4 regions of the Streptomyces sp. NPDC000229 genome follow, and region 1 is predicted to be linked to each of the others. Evidence: riboswitches for the same ligand, from Rfam matches in the RefSeq annotation. Region 1 holds a riboswitch; each other region holds the start of a gene.
The links. Region 1 has a riboswitch for cyclic di-AMP ahead of ABT360_RS02245 (C40 family peptidase). Riboswitches for the same ligand answer to the same signal wherever they lie in the genome.
Positions count from the first base shown of each region.

Region 2: it holds a riboswitch for cyclic di-AMP, as region 1 does, so the genes downstream of both, ABT360_RS08990 (transglycosylase family protein) here and ABT360_RS02245 (C40 family peptidase) in region 1, are expected to answer to the same signal.
Region 3: it holds a riboswitch for cyclic di-AMP, as region 1 does, so the genes downstream of both, ABT360_RS23755 (C40 family peptidase) here and ABT360_RS02245 (C40 family peptidase) in region 1, are expected to answer to the same signal.
Region 4: it holds a riboswitch for cyclic di-AMP, as region 1 does, so the genes downstream of both, ABT360_RS07160 (M23 family metallopeptidase) here and ABT360_RS02245 (C40 family peptidase) in region 1, are expected to answer to the same signal.

Region 1 covers NZ_JBEPEL010000002.1:149,179-153,282, forward strand. Annotated here, with positions in the region: gene ABT360_RS02240 (hypothetical protein) at 1-44, opposite strand, end outside; gene ABT360_RS02245 (C40 family peptidase) at 472-1,701, opposite strand; cyclic di-AMP (ydaO/yuaA leader) riboswitch at 1,700-1,868, opposite strand; gene pcrA (DNA helicase PcrA) at 2,090-4,104, shown strand, end outside.
Region 2 covers NZ_JBEPEL010000011.1:52,656-56,759, forward strand. Annotated here, with positions in the region: gene ABT360_RS08980 (FtsB family cell division protein) at 1-228, opposite strand, end outside; gene eno (phosphopyruvate hydratase) at 336-1,616, opposite strand; gene ABT360_RS08990 (transglycosylase family protein) at 1,900-2,592, opposite strand; cyclic di-AMP (ydaO/yuaA leader) riboswitch at 2,596-2,773, opposite strand; gene ABT360_RS08995 (transglycosylase family protein) at 3,034-3,966, opposite strand.
Region 3 covers NZ_JBEPEL010000054.1:7,826-11,929, reverse strand. Annotated here, with positions in the region: gene ABT360_RS23775 (helix-turn-helix domain-containing protein) at 1-446, opposite strand, end outside; gene ABT360_RS23770 (ATP-binding protein) at 676-1,107, shown strand; gene ABT360_RS23760 (DUF6328 family protein) at 1,540-2,076, opposite strand; gene ABT360_RS23755 (C40 family peptidase) at 2,129-2,605, opposite strand; cyclic di-AMP (ydaO/yuaA leader) riboswitch at 2,610-2,782, opposite strand; partial or broken gene ABT360_RS23750 (hypothetical protein) at 3,112-3,459, opposite strand; gene ABT360_RS23745 (ClpP family protease) at 3,463-4,071, opposite strand.
Region 4 covers NZ_JBEPEL010000008.1:51,485-55,588, reverse strand. Annotated here, with positions in the region: gene ABT360_RS07165 (M16 family metallopeptidase) at 1-967, shown strand, start outside; cyclic di-AMP (ydaO/yuaA leader) riboswitch at 1,172-1,335, shown strand; gene ABT360_RS07160 (M23 family metallopeptidase) at 1,349-2,137, shown strand; gene ABT360_RS07155 (GntR family transcriptional regulator) at 2,340-3,050, shown strand; gene ABT360_RS07150 (HPr family phosphocarrier protein) at 3,339-3,620, opposite strand; gene ABT360_RS07145 (bifunctional acetate--CoA ligase family protein/GNAT family N-acetyltransferase) at 3,797-4,104, shown strand, end outside.

The DNA.
Region 1 (4,104 bases):
ACGTTCCGCAAGCCGACCTCCGAGCAGCTCGGTACCTGGATCAAGCCGGTCTGGTGCCGGGGCTCTTGATCTCCAGCGGATTGCAGGAGGTGACCGGAGGAGCTGGTCTCGGGTGCCCGTTACTGCGAGCCTCGGCTGAAGGCGGTACTCCGGAGCGGTGTCCCGTACGAAGTCCTTCCAGAACCGGCCCGCGTCCCCCTCCTCCCCCTGTGGGGGAGGAGCGAGACGGACGAGGTCCTCCTCCAACCCGAGCGCGCTGAGGCCCCCCCGCCAGGACGCCTCGGCGGCGAACATCACCCGGTGGCCACGGCGCCGCAGCACGTCCGCGATCCCGACGCGGTTGTTCGTCGGCCCGTACGCGGTCTCCGGTACGAACAGAACGGTCAGCCGGCGGTGATCGGTCATGGTTCCCCCGCGGTCATGGTTCCCCCGCGGTCATGGTTCCCCCGCGGTCATGTCGGTCAGGTCATGTCAGGCCGGACGCACGCAGCTGTGGATGGGCATGTAGTGGATGGACTCCTCGCGGACGACCTCACCGGGCCGGGGGGCGTGGATCATCCGTCCGTCGCCCCTGTAGACGCCCACGTGGCTGATGTCGTCGTGGAAGAACACCAGGTCGCCGGGGCGCAGGTCCTCCGTCGCGACCCTGGTCCCGGCCCACACCTGCTCCCAGGCCGTACGAGGGAGGTCGACCCCCGCCGCCCGCCACGCGGCCTGGGTGAGCCCGGAGCAGTCGTACGAGCTCGGGCCGGTCGCGCCCCACACGTACGGCTTGCCGATCTGGGCCTCGGCGAAGGCGAGGACCTCGCGGGCCTTGGCGGTGTAGCCGCTGTCGTCCTCCGGGTGCCCGTGCGGGTACGGGTGCGGCTGGGGCTGAGGCTGAGGCGTGGGCGGCGACTGCGCCTCGGGCGGGTGCGGCTGGTGCGGCTGGTGCTGTGGCTGCTCCTGGTGCAGCTCGTGGCGCGTGCGGGCCTCTGCCGCCTCGGCCCGCGCCCGCTCCTCGGCCGTCAGCCGAGCCAGCAGCACCCGTGCCTCTCCCAGCTTCCGCTGCACGGCCTGCTTGGTGGTGCGGAGGGAGGCCTGCGAGGCGGTGAGCGACTCCAGCTTCCGCATCGCCTCCGCCCGCTGCTCCGCGGCCTCGGCCTGCTCGGACCGGTGGTCGGTGAGCGTCTCGTGCCGGTGGTCGGTCAGCCGCGTCCCGTCCACGAGCGCCTGCGGGGCGTCCGGGAAGACCACCGACGCGGTCGGGGCCGGCCCGCCCGAGCGGTACTGGGTGGCCGCGTCGCCGCCGAGGGTGCGGCGGGACTCGTTCAGGACGTCCGTACGCGCGACGTCCGTACGCGCGACGTCCGTACGCCCGGCGTCCGTACGCCCGGCGTCCGTACGCCCGGCCGTGTCGTCGAGCATCCCGCCGGCCCGGCGCCGCTGCTGGTCCGTGGCCTCCTTGGCCTTCTTGTACTGCTGCGTCGCCGTGCCCGCCTGCCGGTAGAGGTCGTCGACCTTTCTCTGTACCTCCTCGACCGTCGGTCCCCGGTCGGGGTCGCCCGGCGCACCCGGCGCGGCGGTCGCGCTCTGTGACGACAGGAGCGTGACCGAGGCCAGGGCGGCGGCCGTCGTGACCCCGACGGCGGGGGAGTGGGCATGCAGGGTCTGCAAGGTGCGCGTTGTGCGCGGCTTGCGATGCGACGCCAAGGCCGGCATCTCCTTCCGTGGACCGCCTACCGGGTCAGCTGTCAGGTTCGGGCGGAACTGGAAGGTGCCCTACGGCCGTGCCCGAGCGGCTGCAGGCCGATTCACCTCGGTCGTACGTGGTGGGTCCCCGGTTCCGAACTGCCGTGGAGGCAGCACGAATTCGGCGTGGGCGATCCGATTGGCGTGGTTCGCCGAAGAGAGAACGGACCGCTTGGGCGAGCACGCTAGCCAACCTGTGGTGGTGCTGTGAAGGTTGATGTTCGATATGCCCGATACGTATTCGTGACCTTGGCGTGATGTCGTCGACTCGGTACGGAGCGTGACGAATCGGGCCTGTTCTCGGCGCATCCGCCGTTCGTCCACGGCTGTCAGTGGGGCGGCCTAGACTCGATAGGCGATGAGCAGCCTCTTTGACGACAGCTTCCTGGCGGACCTCCGGAACCACACCTCCGAGGAGCCCCCGCCGCCCGAGGACTCCGAGGGCCCCGGGCACGGCCCGGCCGCGGAGGAGGTCCCCCACGACCTCTTCGGGGACCGCTTCGACGTGCCCCCGGCCCGGGACGCCCACTACCGCGACGGCGCCCCGCGCCCCGTCGTGGACCCCGCCGCGCTGCTGGAGGGGCTGAACGACCAGCAGCGCGCCGCCGTCGTGCACACCGGCTCGCCGCTGCTCATCGTCGCCGGTGCCGGGTCGGGCAAGACCCGGGTGCTGACCCACCGCATCGCCCACCTGCTGGCGACCCGGCACGTCCACCCGGGCCAGATACTGGCGATCACCTTCACCAACAAGGCCGCCGGCGAGATGAAGGAGCGCGTCGAGCAGCTCGTCGGCCCGCGCGCCAACGCCATGTGGGTCATGACCTTCCACAGCGCGTGCGTCCGCATCCTGCGCCGCGAGTCGAAGAAGCTCGGCTTCACCTCGTCCTTCTCGATCTACGACGCCGCCGACTCCAAGCGGCTGATGGCGCTGGTCTGCCGCGATCTGGACCTCGACCCCAAGCGCTTCCCGCCGAAGTCGTTCAGCGCCAAGATCTCGAATCTGAAGAACGAGCTGATCGACGAGGAGACCTTCGCCGACCAGGCCGCCGACGGCTTCGAGAAGACGCTCGCCGAGGCGTACCGGATGTACCAGGCGCGGCTGCGCGAGGCCAACGCCCTGGACTTCGACGACATCATCATGACGACGGTCCACCTGCTCCAGGCGTTCCCGGACGTCGCCGAGCACTACCGCCGCCGCTTCCGCCACGTACTCGTCGACGAGTACCAGGACACCAACCACGCCCAGTACACGCTCGTACGCGAACTGGTGGGCACCGGTTACGAGGACCTGGACCCGGCCGAGCTGTGCGTCGTCGGTGACGCCGACCAGTCGATCTACGCCTTCCGGGGTGCGACCATCCGCAACATCCTCCAGTTCGAGGAGGACTACCCGGAGGCGACCACGATCCTGCTGGAGCAGAACTACCGCTCCACGCAGACCATCCTCTCCGCCGCCAACGCCGTCATCGAGCGCAACGAGAGCCGCCGTCCCAAGAACCTGTGGACCAACGCCGGCGAGGGCGCCCGGATCATCGGGTACGTCGCGGACACCGAGCACGACGAGGCCCAGTTCGTTGCCGACGAGATCGACCGGCTGACGGACGCGGGCGAGGCCAAGGCCGGCGACGTCGCCGTCTTCTACCGGACGAACGCCCAGTCCCGTGTCTTCGAGGAGATCTTCATCCGCGTCGGCCTGCCGTACAAGGTCGTCGGCGGAGTCCGCTTCTACGAGCGCAAGGAGGTCCGGGACGTCCTGGCGTACCTGCGCGTCCTGGCCAACCCCGAGGACAACGTCCCGCTGCGCCGCATCCTCAACGTTCCCAAGCGGGGCATCGGCGAGCGCGCCGAGGCGATGATCGACGCGCTGGCGCTGCGCGAGAAGATCACCTTCCCGCAGGCGCTGCGCCGCGTCGACGAGGCGTACGGCATGGCGGCCCGGTCGGCGAACGCCGTGAAGCGGTTCAACACGCTCATGGAGGAGCTCCGCACCATCGTGGACTCGGGTGCCGGCCCCGCGGTGGTCCTGGAGGCCGTCCTGGAGCGGACGGGATACCTCGCCGAACTCCAGGCCTCCACCGACCCGCAGGACGAGACCCGGATCGAGAACCTCCAGGAGCTCGCCGCCGTGGCCCTCGAGTTCGAGCAGGAGCGGGGCGAGGAGCCCGGCACCCTGGCCGAGTTCCTGGAGCAGGTCGCCCTCGTCGCCGATTCCGACCAGATCCCGGACGAGGACGAGGAGGGCTCCGGCGTCATCACGCTGATGACGCTGCACACCGCCAAGGGCCTGGAGTTCCCCGTGGTGTTCCTGACCGGCATGGAGGACGGTGTCTTCCCGCACATGCGCGCCCTCGGCCAGACCAAGGAGCTGGAGGA
Region 2 (4,104 bases), on a different contig from region 1:
CGCCAGCCGCTGCTGCTCGGCGATCTCGGCGCGCTGGGACACCCATTGGCGCATCGGGTAGGCCAGGGCCACCACCAGCGAGCAGACGACGAGCGCGAGGAACGCCGCGCGGCCGGTGAGCCGGGAGCGGCGGTCGTGCCGTCGGCTCTGGGAGCGGTAGACGCGGGCGGCGGTCTGCTCGCCGAGCAGTCGCAGCCTGGTCGCGGTGGAGAACCGGTCCCGGGCCATGTGTTGTACCCGCCTCCCCTTGCCCGTTACGTACGTACGTCCCCGGACACGGTACGGGACCGTGGCCGGGGACGTAGGTAACCGGGCTGTGCGACCGGGACCGGTGATCAGCCCTTGAAGCGCGGGAAGGCCGAGCGGCCCGCGTACACCGCGGCGTCGTCGAGGATCTCCTCGATGCGCAGCAGCTGGTTGTACTTGGCGACGCGCTCGGAGCGGGCCGGGGCGCCGGTCTTGATCTGGCCGCAGTTGGTGGCGACGGCCAGGTCGGCGATGGTGACGTCCTCGGTCTCACCGGAGCGGTGCGACATCATGCACTTGAAGCCGTTGCGCTGGGCCATCTCGACGGCGTCCAGGGTCTCGGTCAGCGAACCGATCTGGTTGACCTTGACCAGCAGGGCGTTGGCGGCGTTCTCCTCGATGCCGCGCGCCAGGCGCTCCGGGTTGGTGACGAACAGGTCGTCGCCGACGAGCTGGACCTTGGAACCCAGCTTCTCGGTGATGGTCTTCCAGCCGTCCCAGTCGTCCTCGAACAGCGGGTCCTCGATGGAGACCAGCGGGTACGCGTCGACGAGCTCGGCGTAGTAGTCCGTCATCTCGGCGGCCGAGCGGGACTTGCCCTCGAACTCGTAGGCGCCGTCCTTGTAGAACTCGGACGCGGCGACGTCGAGCGCCAGGGCGATGTCCTTGCCCGGAGCGTAACCGGCCTGCTTGATGGCCTCCAGGATGAGGTCGAGCGCGGCGCGGTTGGACTCCAGGTTCGGGGCGAAGCCGCCCTCGTCGCCCAGACCCGTGGAGAGACCCTTCTCCTTCAGGACCTTCTTCAGGGTGTGGTAGACCTCGGCGCCCCAGCGCAGGGCCTCGGAGAAGGACTCCGCGCCGATGGGCGCGATCATGAACTCCTGGATGTCCACGTTGGAGTCGGCGTGCGAGCCGCCGTTCAGGATGTTCATCATCGGAACGGGCAGCAGGTGCGCGTTCGGGCCGCCCAGGTAGCGGAACAGCGGCAGGTCGGACGCCTCGGAGGCGGCGTGGGCGACGGCGAGGGAGACGCCGAGGATGGCGTTGGCGCCGAGCGACGACTTGTCCGGGGTGGCGTCCAGGTCGAACATCGCCTGGTCGATCAGCCGCTGCTCGGTGGCGTCGTAGCCGACGAGCTCCGGGCCGATCTGCTCGATGACGGCGAGGACGGCCTTCTCGACACCCTTGCCGAGGTAACGGTCCTTGTCACCGTCGCGGAGCTCGAGGGCCTCGAACGCTCCGGTGGAGGCACCGGACGGAACGGCAGCACGGCCGGTGCTGCCGTCGTCGAGGCCGACCTCGACCTCGACCGTGGGGTTGCCTCGGGAGTCCAGGATTTCCCGGGCTACGACGACGTCGATGGACGGCACGAGCATCTCCTTCTGGGATGTGACGCAAGATGTGACGCATGGTGGTGCAGGGTCTCTTTGGCCTTGCGGCAAGAGCCTAACCGGCCCGGGGGCCGTGACCAGCCGACGCCCGCCTCCTGGGACGAAAAAGGGCTCACGCGTCGGCATTGCGGGCAAAACGCCGCGAAACTTACCGACTGGTAGCCAGGGTGTGCGGGGGGCCGCTCAGGAGGGCGGAACGGGAAACCCCGGTCCGGCGCGCACGGGGGAAGGGCGCGCCGGACCGGGGTGGTCCCGCAGGGGGTCAGCTCAGGTGGAGCTGCTGGCCCGGGTAGATCAGGTCGGCGTCGTCGACGATGTCCTCGTTCAGCTGGAAGAGCTTCTCCCAGCCGCCCGCGACCTTCTTCTCGGCGGCGATGGTGCTGAGCGTGTCGCCGGCCTTCACCTTGTACTCGCCGTCGCCCTTCTCGACCTTCTTGCCGGTCGGGGTGGTGACGGTCTTCTTGGACTCGGCCTTCGGCGCGGCCTCGGCCTTGGGCGCGGTGCGCTGCTCGCTGCGCGTGGTGGGCTGCTCGGCCTTGCGCTCCTGCTGAGGCTGGGCCTGCTCGGCGCCGCCGTCGTACGAGGCGTTGGACAGGCCGACGCCGCAGCTCGGCCAGGCACCCTTGCCCTGGCCGGCGAGGACCTTCTCGGCGATCTCTATCTGCTGGGACTTGGAGGCCTGGTCGGCGGTCGAGGCGTACGCGGTGCCGCCGTACGCGGCCCAGGTGGAGGCCGAGAACTGCAGGCCGCCGTAGTAGCCGTTGCCCGTGTTGATGGACCAGTTGCCGCCGGACTCGCACTGGGCGACCTTCTCCCACTCGGCGGCGGTGGCGGCCGAGGCGGTCGTGGCGCCCATCAGCGGGGCGGCGACGGCGACACCGGTGATACCGGCGAACGCGGCGAATCGGGCGGCCTTGGAGGGGCGACGGTGCTTGGCCTTGCCGGAAAACAGCATGGGACATCTCCTCACCGACGCCTACGAGGTGAGCTGTCGGGTTCGGGCGAGTGAGTGGCCCGGCCGCGCGGCACTCCCGGTGCGCGCGGCTTCACCCCAAGCCGGTTCCGTGCCATGTCTCCATGGCCGGGCCCGGCACTTACCTTGGGTCCCCCGCTCCTGCCTTCGGCGCATGACGCGACGACTGTTCCCGTCGACCGGCGGCAGGATTCGGCGTTCCGGTCGATGGGGCCCGCGATGGCGAGCGGTCACGACCGTAGACACAGACCACCCCGAAGTTCAAAGACGGACATCCGGGTCAATCAACCCTTATACACCTGCCCTTGACGGGCGTTTACGCAGGTGACGGGCGGATTGTGCGGTTCGGTCGGCCGCGGGGCGCCGGTTGGGGTGAAGAGATTCATGTCTCACTCCCCCGGAACCGGACATACAGGCTGATACCTACGGCTGATCCGTCGTCAGTTCAAGGCTCTGCCCAGGGAGGATGAGGTCGGGGTCGGTGCCGAGGGTGTCCCGGTTGGCCTCATAGAGGGCCGACCAGCCGCCGGAGACCTTGTGCTCGTCCGCGATGGTCCAGAGGCTGTCGCCGGGGCGGACCGTGTACGCGCCGGGCTCGACGCTTCCCGGGTCGCGTGAAGCGCCGTCACCCCGTGAGGCGTGGGCGTCCTTTTCGCGATCGGTGACCGAATTGCCGGTATCGGCGGGATCGGTGGGCTTGATGGCGCTTTCACCCTCGGGTGCGGCGGGGGTGACCGGCGCGGTGGGGTCGACCGGGGCCGTGGGGTCGGCCGGGGCCGTGGGGTCGGCCGGGGCGACCGGCTCCGTCACCGGCGTCTCCTCCTTGGCCGCCTCGCCGCGGTGCTTGCCGGTGCCGGGCGCGGGGCTCTGCGGCGCGCCGGGCGTCGCCGGGGCGGGCTCCGTGGGCAGGAGCGTCCCGACCGGGTCGGTCGCCCCGGACGGCTTCGCCGCCTCGGGCGCGCCCGGGTCCTCGAACGTCTCGGCCGGATCCGTCGCCTCGGGCGTGGCCGGGGCGGTGCCGGTGGGGTCGGCGTCGGGCGAGGCGGTGGCGCCCCCCAGGCCCGCGATGGGGGCGCAGGTCTCCCACGCCTTGACGCCCGTCGCGGCGTAGACCTTCTCGGCGACGGCTATCTGCTCGCCGCGGCTGGCGAGGTCGGGGCGAGCGGCGTGGGCGAGGCCTCCGTACGACTCCCAGGTCTCCTGCGACATCTGCAGGCCGCCGTAGAAGCCGTTGCCGAGATCCGCGCTCCACATGCCGCCGGACTCGCATTCGGCCACCCGGTCCCAGGTGGTGGCGTCCGCCGCGGACGCGGAACCCGCGCCGAGCAGCGGGAGCGCGATGGCGGATCCGGTCACCCCTGCCGCGACGACGATGGCGGGGGCTTGACGGGGTCGTCGGTGCCGGCCGTTCCCGGAGCGCATGCGGTGCTGCCTTTCGCGTGACTGCTGAGGTGACGGTGAACGTAGCGGCATTCGAACGTCAGTCACAAGTCG
Region 3 (4,104 bases), on a different contig from region 1:
GCCGCGGGAACCCCGTCCAGCGCCGCACGCGTCACCGCCCGTGCGTACTCCTCGGTCTGCAACAGGCCCGGCACCACCGAGGTCTCCAGCGTGCGCGCCGTGCACGCCTGTGCCTCCAGGCTGATGAAGTCCTGGTACGGAGGCGGGAGCACGCCCCGGTACGCATGCCACCATCCCGCCCCGCCACCGTCCGCGGCCGCTCCCGCCAGTGCCTCCAGCAGGGCCCGCAACCGCGGGTCGTGAACGCCGTAGGCGTCGAGCAGCCGTGCGACGTCCGCCGCCGTCACCCCGCTCGCACCCGTCTCGATCCGGCTCACCTTCGACTGGTGCCAGCCCACCAGCCGTGCCGCCTCGCGGCTGGTGAGGCCGGCGGCCAGGCGCAGTCCGCGCAGCTCCTCACCGAGCTTGCGCCGACGCACCGCCGGGCCGTGCCGAGCGCCTCGCATGACCGCCTCCTCCCGCAGCCGGGCCAACCCCTCAGTCTGCCGCCCAAATCCGGTCTCGCGTCGCAGGGTTCACCGCTTCGAGCGACAGATATATGCATATCTTGGGGGATCGCCCCCAACAGGGGCGACATAAGTGGCAGTCTGGCGCGAAGCACAATCCGAGGCCGTCCTCACAAAACATCCGGTACGTGTCGGAGTCCGGCCCCGGTGGGAAAGGGACAGCGTCGCCATGGCAGACCATCAGGAAGCATCCGTCACTCTGCCGAGCGATCCCGCCTCGGTCTCCACCGCCCGGAGATATGTGGCGGACGTCCTCGCGGAATGGGGCCTCCCCACCGAGGCCGAAACGGCCGACACGGTACGGCTGATCGTCTCGGAACTCGCCACCAACGCCGTCCAGCACACCTTCGGCCAGTCGCCGACGTTCACCGTCGACGTACGGCTGGAGCGCGACGAGCGGCTGCGCATCGGAGTCACCGACAGTCACCCGCGCTGGCCGCAACGGCTGCCCGCCGCGGTCCAGCAGGACAACGGCCGCGGAATGGTCATCATCCGCTGGCTCACCGCGGAGTGCGGTGGCCGCCTCTCGGTCACCCCGACCCCGGAAGGCGGCAAGACCGTCTGGATCGCCCTCCCCTGGACGGTCCCGGTCCAGACTTGACCCTGCCCCGCCGCCGGCCAGGACGCGGCCGTCCGCCTGAGGGCGTCCGCCGGGGCCCGGCCTCTGCTCCCGGCCGCACCAGCCCCGCCGTGCACCCGCGCCCCGCCCTCCGGGACCTCACCCGCCGAGCCCGGTCTCGCGCCCGCACCTGAGGACCGCCGCCGCCGTCCGGGACCTGACGCCCAGGGCATGACCGCCCGCCCCCGCCGCCGGGCCCACCGCCCCGCCCTCGACGCCGGGACCGTCCGTTCCGCCGCCTGTGCCCGGCGCCCGGCCCGGAGATCGTCCGTTCCGCCCCCTGCTCCCGTCGAGTCCCAGCACGCCCGTGCGCGGTCGTCCTCGCCCTCGTGGGGTTCCCGGCCGTCGCGCTGGTGGTCGACCGGCTGGGGCGATGGCTGCGACGGCCGCGTACCGCCAGGGCCGTGCAGGGCGTCACCGGCGGCGGACTCGCCGCCCTGTGTGTGTCTCTGCTGGTCGCTCCGGTGGCCGGGCGCTGAGTCGACGCCGTACGAGGCGGGGGAGGAACCCCCACAGGCCCGCGCAGACCAGCAGGGTGAAGCCGCCCGCCGCCAGGCCCTCGGGGCGGCCGTGCACCACATCCACGACCAGCGACACGGAACAGGTCAGCGCCAGGGCGAGGACACCGAGCCCGATCTTCGCCAGCCGGGACGAGACGGCCACGATGCGGATCTTGGCGCCCTGCTGGAAGAGCGTGCGGTGCAGCGCGGCCGGGGCGGTGAGCAGGACCGTCGCCACGACCGAGAGCAGCAGCGTCACGACGTACATGCCCCGCTGGTAGGAGTCGAGCAAGCCGAAGCGGGGCATGAACGCCAGGGTCAGAAGGAAGGCGAACAGGATCTGCACGCCGGTCTGGGTGACGCGCAGTTCCTGGAGCAGCTCGGCGAAATTGCGGTCGGCGCGCTCCAGGGGCGTCTCGTTGCGCGCGGTGCGGGGGCTCTCGCCGGACATTTCCGACGAGTACCCCCGCACCACGGCTCATGCACGCGGGGTCACGGGAGGATCAGCGGACCCGTCCGTACCAGACCGACTTCGACCAGATCTTGTCCAGCTTCACCACCGACCCCGACTTCGGTGAGTGCCAGATCTTGTTGTTACCCGCGTAGATACCCACGTGGTAGACGTTGCTTCCCCGATGGAAGAAGACCAGGTCGCCCTTCTGCCGGCTGGAGGCGGAGATGTGGCGGGTCTTGTTGTACTGCTGCTGTGCCGTGCGCGGCAGTGTCTTGCCGGCCTTCTTGTACGAGTACAGCGTCAGGCCGGAGCAGTCGAACCGGGACGGGCCCGCCGCTCCGTACTTGTACGGTGCGCCCTTCTTGGACGCGGCGATGTTCAGCGCCTTCGTCGAGTACGCCGGGGCGGCCTGGGCATCCGACACGGCGCCGGGCGCCAGCATCGGGCCACCGACGGCGGCGAGGGTGAGTGCCGAGACGGCACCCGCCCGGGACAGCAGAGACGGGACATGAATCTGCGCGGTCATTGCGCAACCCTTCGTCAGCCGCCTGTGAAGGATGACCTGTCGGGTTCGGACTGGCGAAGTTGCCCGGCCGCTGACGCGGCTTCACCCCAAGGGCGACCGATGGGACGTACATCGTTCGGTCACCCGTACTGCTCGGGTCCTCCACTCCTGCCGATCCACTCCTGTCGACCAGTCATCCGGAACGGCGGCAGGACTCGGCGTCCGCCCGGACCGCCCCGCCGCGGCGGCGGGGGCTTGTCGTCGTGAGGGATCTTGACCCATGTCGAGGGGAAATTCCGAGTCGAAACGGCCGTTTGTGAGGCTCCTCACGACTGATCCGTTCGGGTGGACAGGGTGGATTTGGTGCCCGGCGGCGAGACATCGACGATCCCCGCACCAGCGGCGGAAGGTGATATTCCGCCAGATGTGTACACCTGCTGCGCAACTCGGGTCGTACGAAATTCGTCCGGTTGCGTACGCTGAACGAGGGACCGGTTCTCGTACTCCTGAGCCCATTCGGGGGAGAGCTACGTCGGCCCCACGCCTCGATTCTGAGGCACCGTCACGCGTCCCGCGCGCCGTTCGCCGTCAAGCACCCGCAATGCTCGCGCCAGCGTATGGGCATGCACGTCGCTCTCGCCGCGCTCGTGCATCGACGTCAGGGCGTCGCGCAGCGCCGTCGCACGTCCGACGAGGGCCTGTGCCGCGCGCAGGGCGCTGTAGGTGTGGGTGGCGCGCGCCGGGTTGATCCGCCCCAGGAGGTCGACGACCTCGAGTCAACTGTCGACGAACGCGCATTCGGCTCGGGTCAGGGCGGGGAGCGGCGGGGGCTCGGACGGCGGCCCGATCGGCTCGGGCGGCTCGGGTGACGGCATCGGTCACCGCCTGCGGTTGGCGACGACATGGTCGACCAGGCCGTACGCCACGGCGGCGGCCGCGTCGAAGACCGTGTCGCGCTCCAGGTCGGCGTCGATCCGGTCGCGGCTCTGGCCGGTGTGGCGGGCGAGCATGCCGGCGAGCTGGTCGCGCAGCCGCAGCAACTCCCGCGCGTGGATGTCCAGGTCCGACGGCTGCCCGCGCAAGGGCTCCTCCGTCGCGGGCTGCTGGACCAGCACGCGCGCACCCGGCAGGGCCATCCGCTTGCCGGGGGCTCCGGCGGCGAGCAGGACGGCGGCGGTGGACGCGGCCTGGCCGATGCAGGTCGTCTCCACGTCGCACCGGACGGCCTGCATCGTGTCGTAGATGGCCGACGCGGCGCTGAGGGGCCCGCCGGGGGAGTTGATGTAGAGCGAGATGTCCCGGTCGGGCGCGGCGTGTTCCAGGTACAGGAACTGCGCGATGACGTCGTTGGCGGCGGTCTCGTCGATCGGGGTTCCCAGGAAGACGATCCTCTCCTCCAGGAGCTTGGAGTACGGGTCGAGCGTGCGGCTCCCGGCGCTGGTGCGTTCGGTGAACTCGGGCAGGACGTAACGCGCGGTACGGATCATGACCGTGCCCCCTTGATCTCTGCAAAAAATGTA
Region 4 (4,104 bases), on a different contig from region 1:
GGTCGAGCGCCTCGTCCGCAACCGGCTCGACGAGATCCCGCACGAGATCGCCAACCCGGCCCGCCGTGCCGCCATGCAGCTGTCCAAGGAGCTGTTCCCGGCCACCTCCCGGATGTCGCGTCCCCGCCAGGGCTCGGAGGAGACCGTCGCCCGGATCGACGCCGCGGCCGTACGCGCCTTCTACGAGGCCCACATCCGCCCCGCCACCGCCACCGCGGTCGTCGTCGGCGACTTCACCGGTGTCGACCTCGACGCGGTGCTCGCGGACACCATCGGCGCCTGGACCGGCGACAGCGCCGAGCCCCGCCCCGTACCCCCCGTGACGGCCGACGACACCGGCCGCGTCGTCATCGTCGACCGCCCCGGCGCCGTACAGACGCAGCTGCTCATCGGACGGATCGGCCCCGACCGGCACGACCGCGTCTGGCCGGCCCAGGTGCTCGGCACCTACTGCCTGGGCGGCACCCTCACCTCCCGCCTGGACAAGGTCCTGCGCGAGGAGAAGGGCTACACCTACGGCGTACGGGCGTTCGGTCAGGTGCTGCGCTCCGGCCCGGAGGGCGGCGCGGCCATGCTCGCCATCAGCGGCTCGGTGGACACGCCCCACACGGGTCCGGCGCTCGACGACCTGTGGAAGGTGCTGCGCACCCTCGCCGCCGAGGGCCTGACCGACGCGGAGCGCGAGACGGCCGTCCAGAACCTGGTGGGTGTCGCCCCGCTCAAGTACGAGACGGCCGCCTCCGTCGCGGGCACCCTCGCCGACCAGGTCGAGCAGCACCTCCCGGACGACTTCCAGGCCCAGTTGTACGCCCGGCTCGCCGAGACGGGCACCGTGGAGGCCACCGCGGCGGTCGTCAGCGCCTTCCCGGTGGACCGTCTGGTGACGGTCCTCGTCGGCGACGCGGCTCAGATCAAGGAGCCCGTCGAGGCGCTCGGGATCGGCGAAGTGACGGTTGTCACCGGCTGATTGACACGGGCCTTCCCGCGAACCGGTTCAGGACCCCGGCATCACCCGATGCCGGGGTCCAGTCATATGTCCGATTTGTTGCGGAGGTTCGGTGTCTGCCCTGTGGCGTGCGCTACAAAAAACCGTGTCTGTTTGGTGATTGAAAGATCGGCCGCTTAGCGTCTGATGCGCTGCCCGACCGGTACCCGCCGCACCCGCGGCACCGGGCAGCGATCGCCGAGTCCCCATCAGGCGCGAGCCTGGGGAGCCGGGGACCCACGAAGTCCCTGGGGTGAATCGGACGCCTTCGCACCCGTGCGGAGGGGCCCGTAGGAGACCTTCCTGCTCCGAACCCGTCAGCTAACCCGGTAGGCGAGAAGGAAGGAAAGGACCAGCCACTTCATGGCGTTCACCCGTGCCACCGGGAAGCACCGTGCCCCGAGCCGCCTGAGCCGTAAGAGCGCACACGTCGCCGGAGTCGCGGCCCTCGCCACCACCGGCGTCATCGGAACCCTCGCTTCCCCGGCGCTGGCCGCCGCCCCGGACGCCGCCCCCGGCTCGTTCGAGGACACCGGCCTCAACCAGGCGGTCATCACCGACACGCTCGCCGAGCAGGTCGACGCCCAGGCCGAGGCCCAGGAGCTGGAGGCCCAGGAGGCCGCCGCCAAGGCCGCCGCCCAGGCGAAGGCCGAGGCGGAGGCGAAGCGCAAGGCCGAGGCCCGGGTGAAGGCCGCCCGCGATGCCAAGGAGCGCGCCGACCGCGAGGCCGAGCGCCAGCGGCTGAACGCCTTCCAGCTGCCGATCGCGGGCACCTACGTCAGCACCGGCTACCAGACCGGTGGCGCCATGTGGTCCTCCGGCAGCCACACCGGTATCGACTTCCACGCCGCCTCGGGCTCGCGTGTGGTCTCCGTGGGCGCGGGCACCGTCGTCGAGGCGGGCTGGGGCGGCGCGTACGGCAACAACGTGGTGATCAAGATGAACGACGGCACGTACACCCAGTACGGCCACCTGTCGTCGGTCAACGTCTCGGTCGGCCAGAGCGTGATGCCGGGCCAGCAGATAGGCCTCTCCGGCTCGACCGGCAACTCGTCCGGCCCGCACCTCCACTTCGAGGCCCGTACGAGCGCCGAGTACGGCTCGGACATCGACCCCATCGCGTACCTGCGCTCGCACGGCGTCAACGTCTGACCCCTTCCGCTGTTCGGTGAAGGCCCTGGTTCGGGATGCGAACCGGGGCCTTCGTCATCCCACGGCATCCGGCGGGGGCTTCTGGCCAAAAAGAACTCCATGGAATCCTGGTGGCTATCGGAAATTCCGGCCCTCTGCAATAGAGTCACTCGACAGGCGTCAATCGGCTGAGTTTCGCGCGGATCAAGTTGGGGGTTCTGGTATGCGCATTCCAGCGCACTCGGTATGCACGGCGATCCGCGACGACATCGTCACCGGCGTGTTCGAGCGCGGCAGCCGGCTCACCGAGGAGCAGCTGGCCCGCCGTTACGGCGTCTCCCGTGTTCCGGTCCGCGAGGCGCTGCGCACCCTGGAGTCGGAGGGCTTCGTCACCACCCGCCGCCATGTCGGCGCGTGCGTCGCCGAGCCCACCGAGCAGGAGGCGGCCGACCTGCTGGAGATGCGAACGCTGCTGGAGCCGCTGGGCGCCGCGCGCGCGGCCCAGCGCCGCACCGAGGCGCACCTGAAGGTGCTGCGCGGCCTGGTCAGGCTCGGCCAGGAACGGGCCCGTCGAGGCCAGGGGGAGGACCTCCGCTCGCTGGGCGCCTGGTTCCACGAGACGCTCGCCCAGGCGGCCGGCAGCGCGGCGCTGACGGCGCTGCTGACCCAGCTCCGGCACAAGATCGCCTGGATGTACGCCGTCGAACAGCCCGCCCGGCCGATGGAGGCGTGGGCCGAGTACGGCGCGATCGTGGACGCCGTGGCCCGCGGCGACGCCGAACGCGCCCGCGCCCTCACCGCCCTCCACGTCGAGCGCACCGTGACCGCGCACCGGCTGCGCCGCCCGGAGCGGCCGGGCCGGTCGGAGCGGTCGGGCGGCCGGGTTGTGAGGACTTCGCAACATCGCGTAAACACCGCGAGCGCCCGCAATTAACAGCGGCACCGTATACAAAGGCAGGGGAATTCTCGGCGGTAATTTCCCCTGCCCGAAAATGACGCGTGCCGTAAAAGAGGGACGCCTCACCCCGAAAATCGGGTGGGGCCCGGAATCGGAAAGTCTCCGCCGTGCTCGGCCGCGGAGAATGCCCGAGCTCCCGAAACGGCCCGACGGCGCCCGATGCCGGGCCGCGCCGTGCAAGGACCGGCGGCGGCAAAAAGCGGAGCCGTACCGCCCGGTTTCCCAGGGGTACGGCTCCGCGGTGCTGCAAGGGTGACCGGGAGGTCAGACGGTCTCGGGGAGCTCCTCGAGACCTTCGGCGACCAGCTTGGCCAGACGGTCCAGGGCGGCGTCCGCGCCCTCCGCGTCCGAAGCGAGCACGATCTCCTCGCCGCCCTGCGCGCCCAGGCCCAGCACCGCGAGCATCGAAGCGGCGTTGACCGGGTTGCCGTCGGCCTTGGCGATCGTCACGGGGACGCCGGCGGCCGTGGCGGCACGGACGAAGATGGAGGCGGGGCGGGCGTGCAGGCCCTCGGCCCAGCCGACGTTGACGCGGCGCTCAGCCATGGTGTTGCCCTTCGAGTCTCGGCAGTTGTCTAGACCAGTTGTCGAATCCAGTCTCTCATGTCCCGCAGGGTGCTCGATCCGGCCTCCACGGGGCCGTTGCGGGCCGCCCGGCCCGCCTCACCCTGCGTTGTCCACAGCACCTCCGCGACCGGCGCCCGCACCGTACCCTGGGGCCCATGCGGACCCCGTCGGATCAGCCGGAACACGTGTACCCCGACCACTGGGAGGCCGACGTGGTGCTGCGGGACGGCGGCACCGCACGGATCAGGCCGATCACCACGGATGACGCCGAGCGCCTGGTCAGCTTCTACGAGCAGGTCTCGGACGAGTCGAAGTACTACCGGTTCTTCGCACCCTACCCCCGGCTCTCCGCCAAGGACGTGCACCGCTTCACCCACCACGACTACGTGGACCGCGTGGGTCTCGCGGCCACCATCGGCGGCGAGTTCATCGCGACCGTCCGTTACGACCGGATCAACGCACA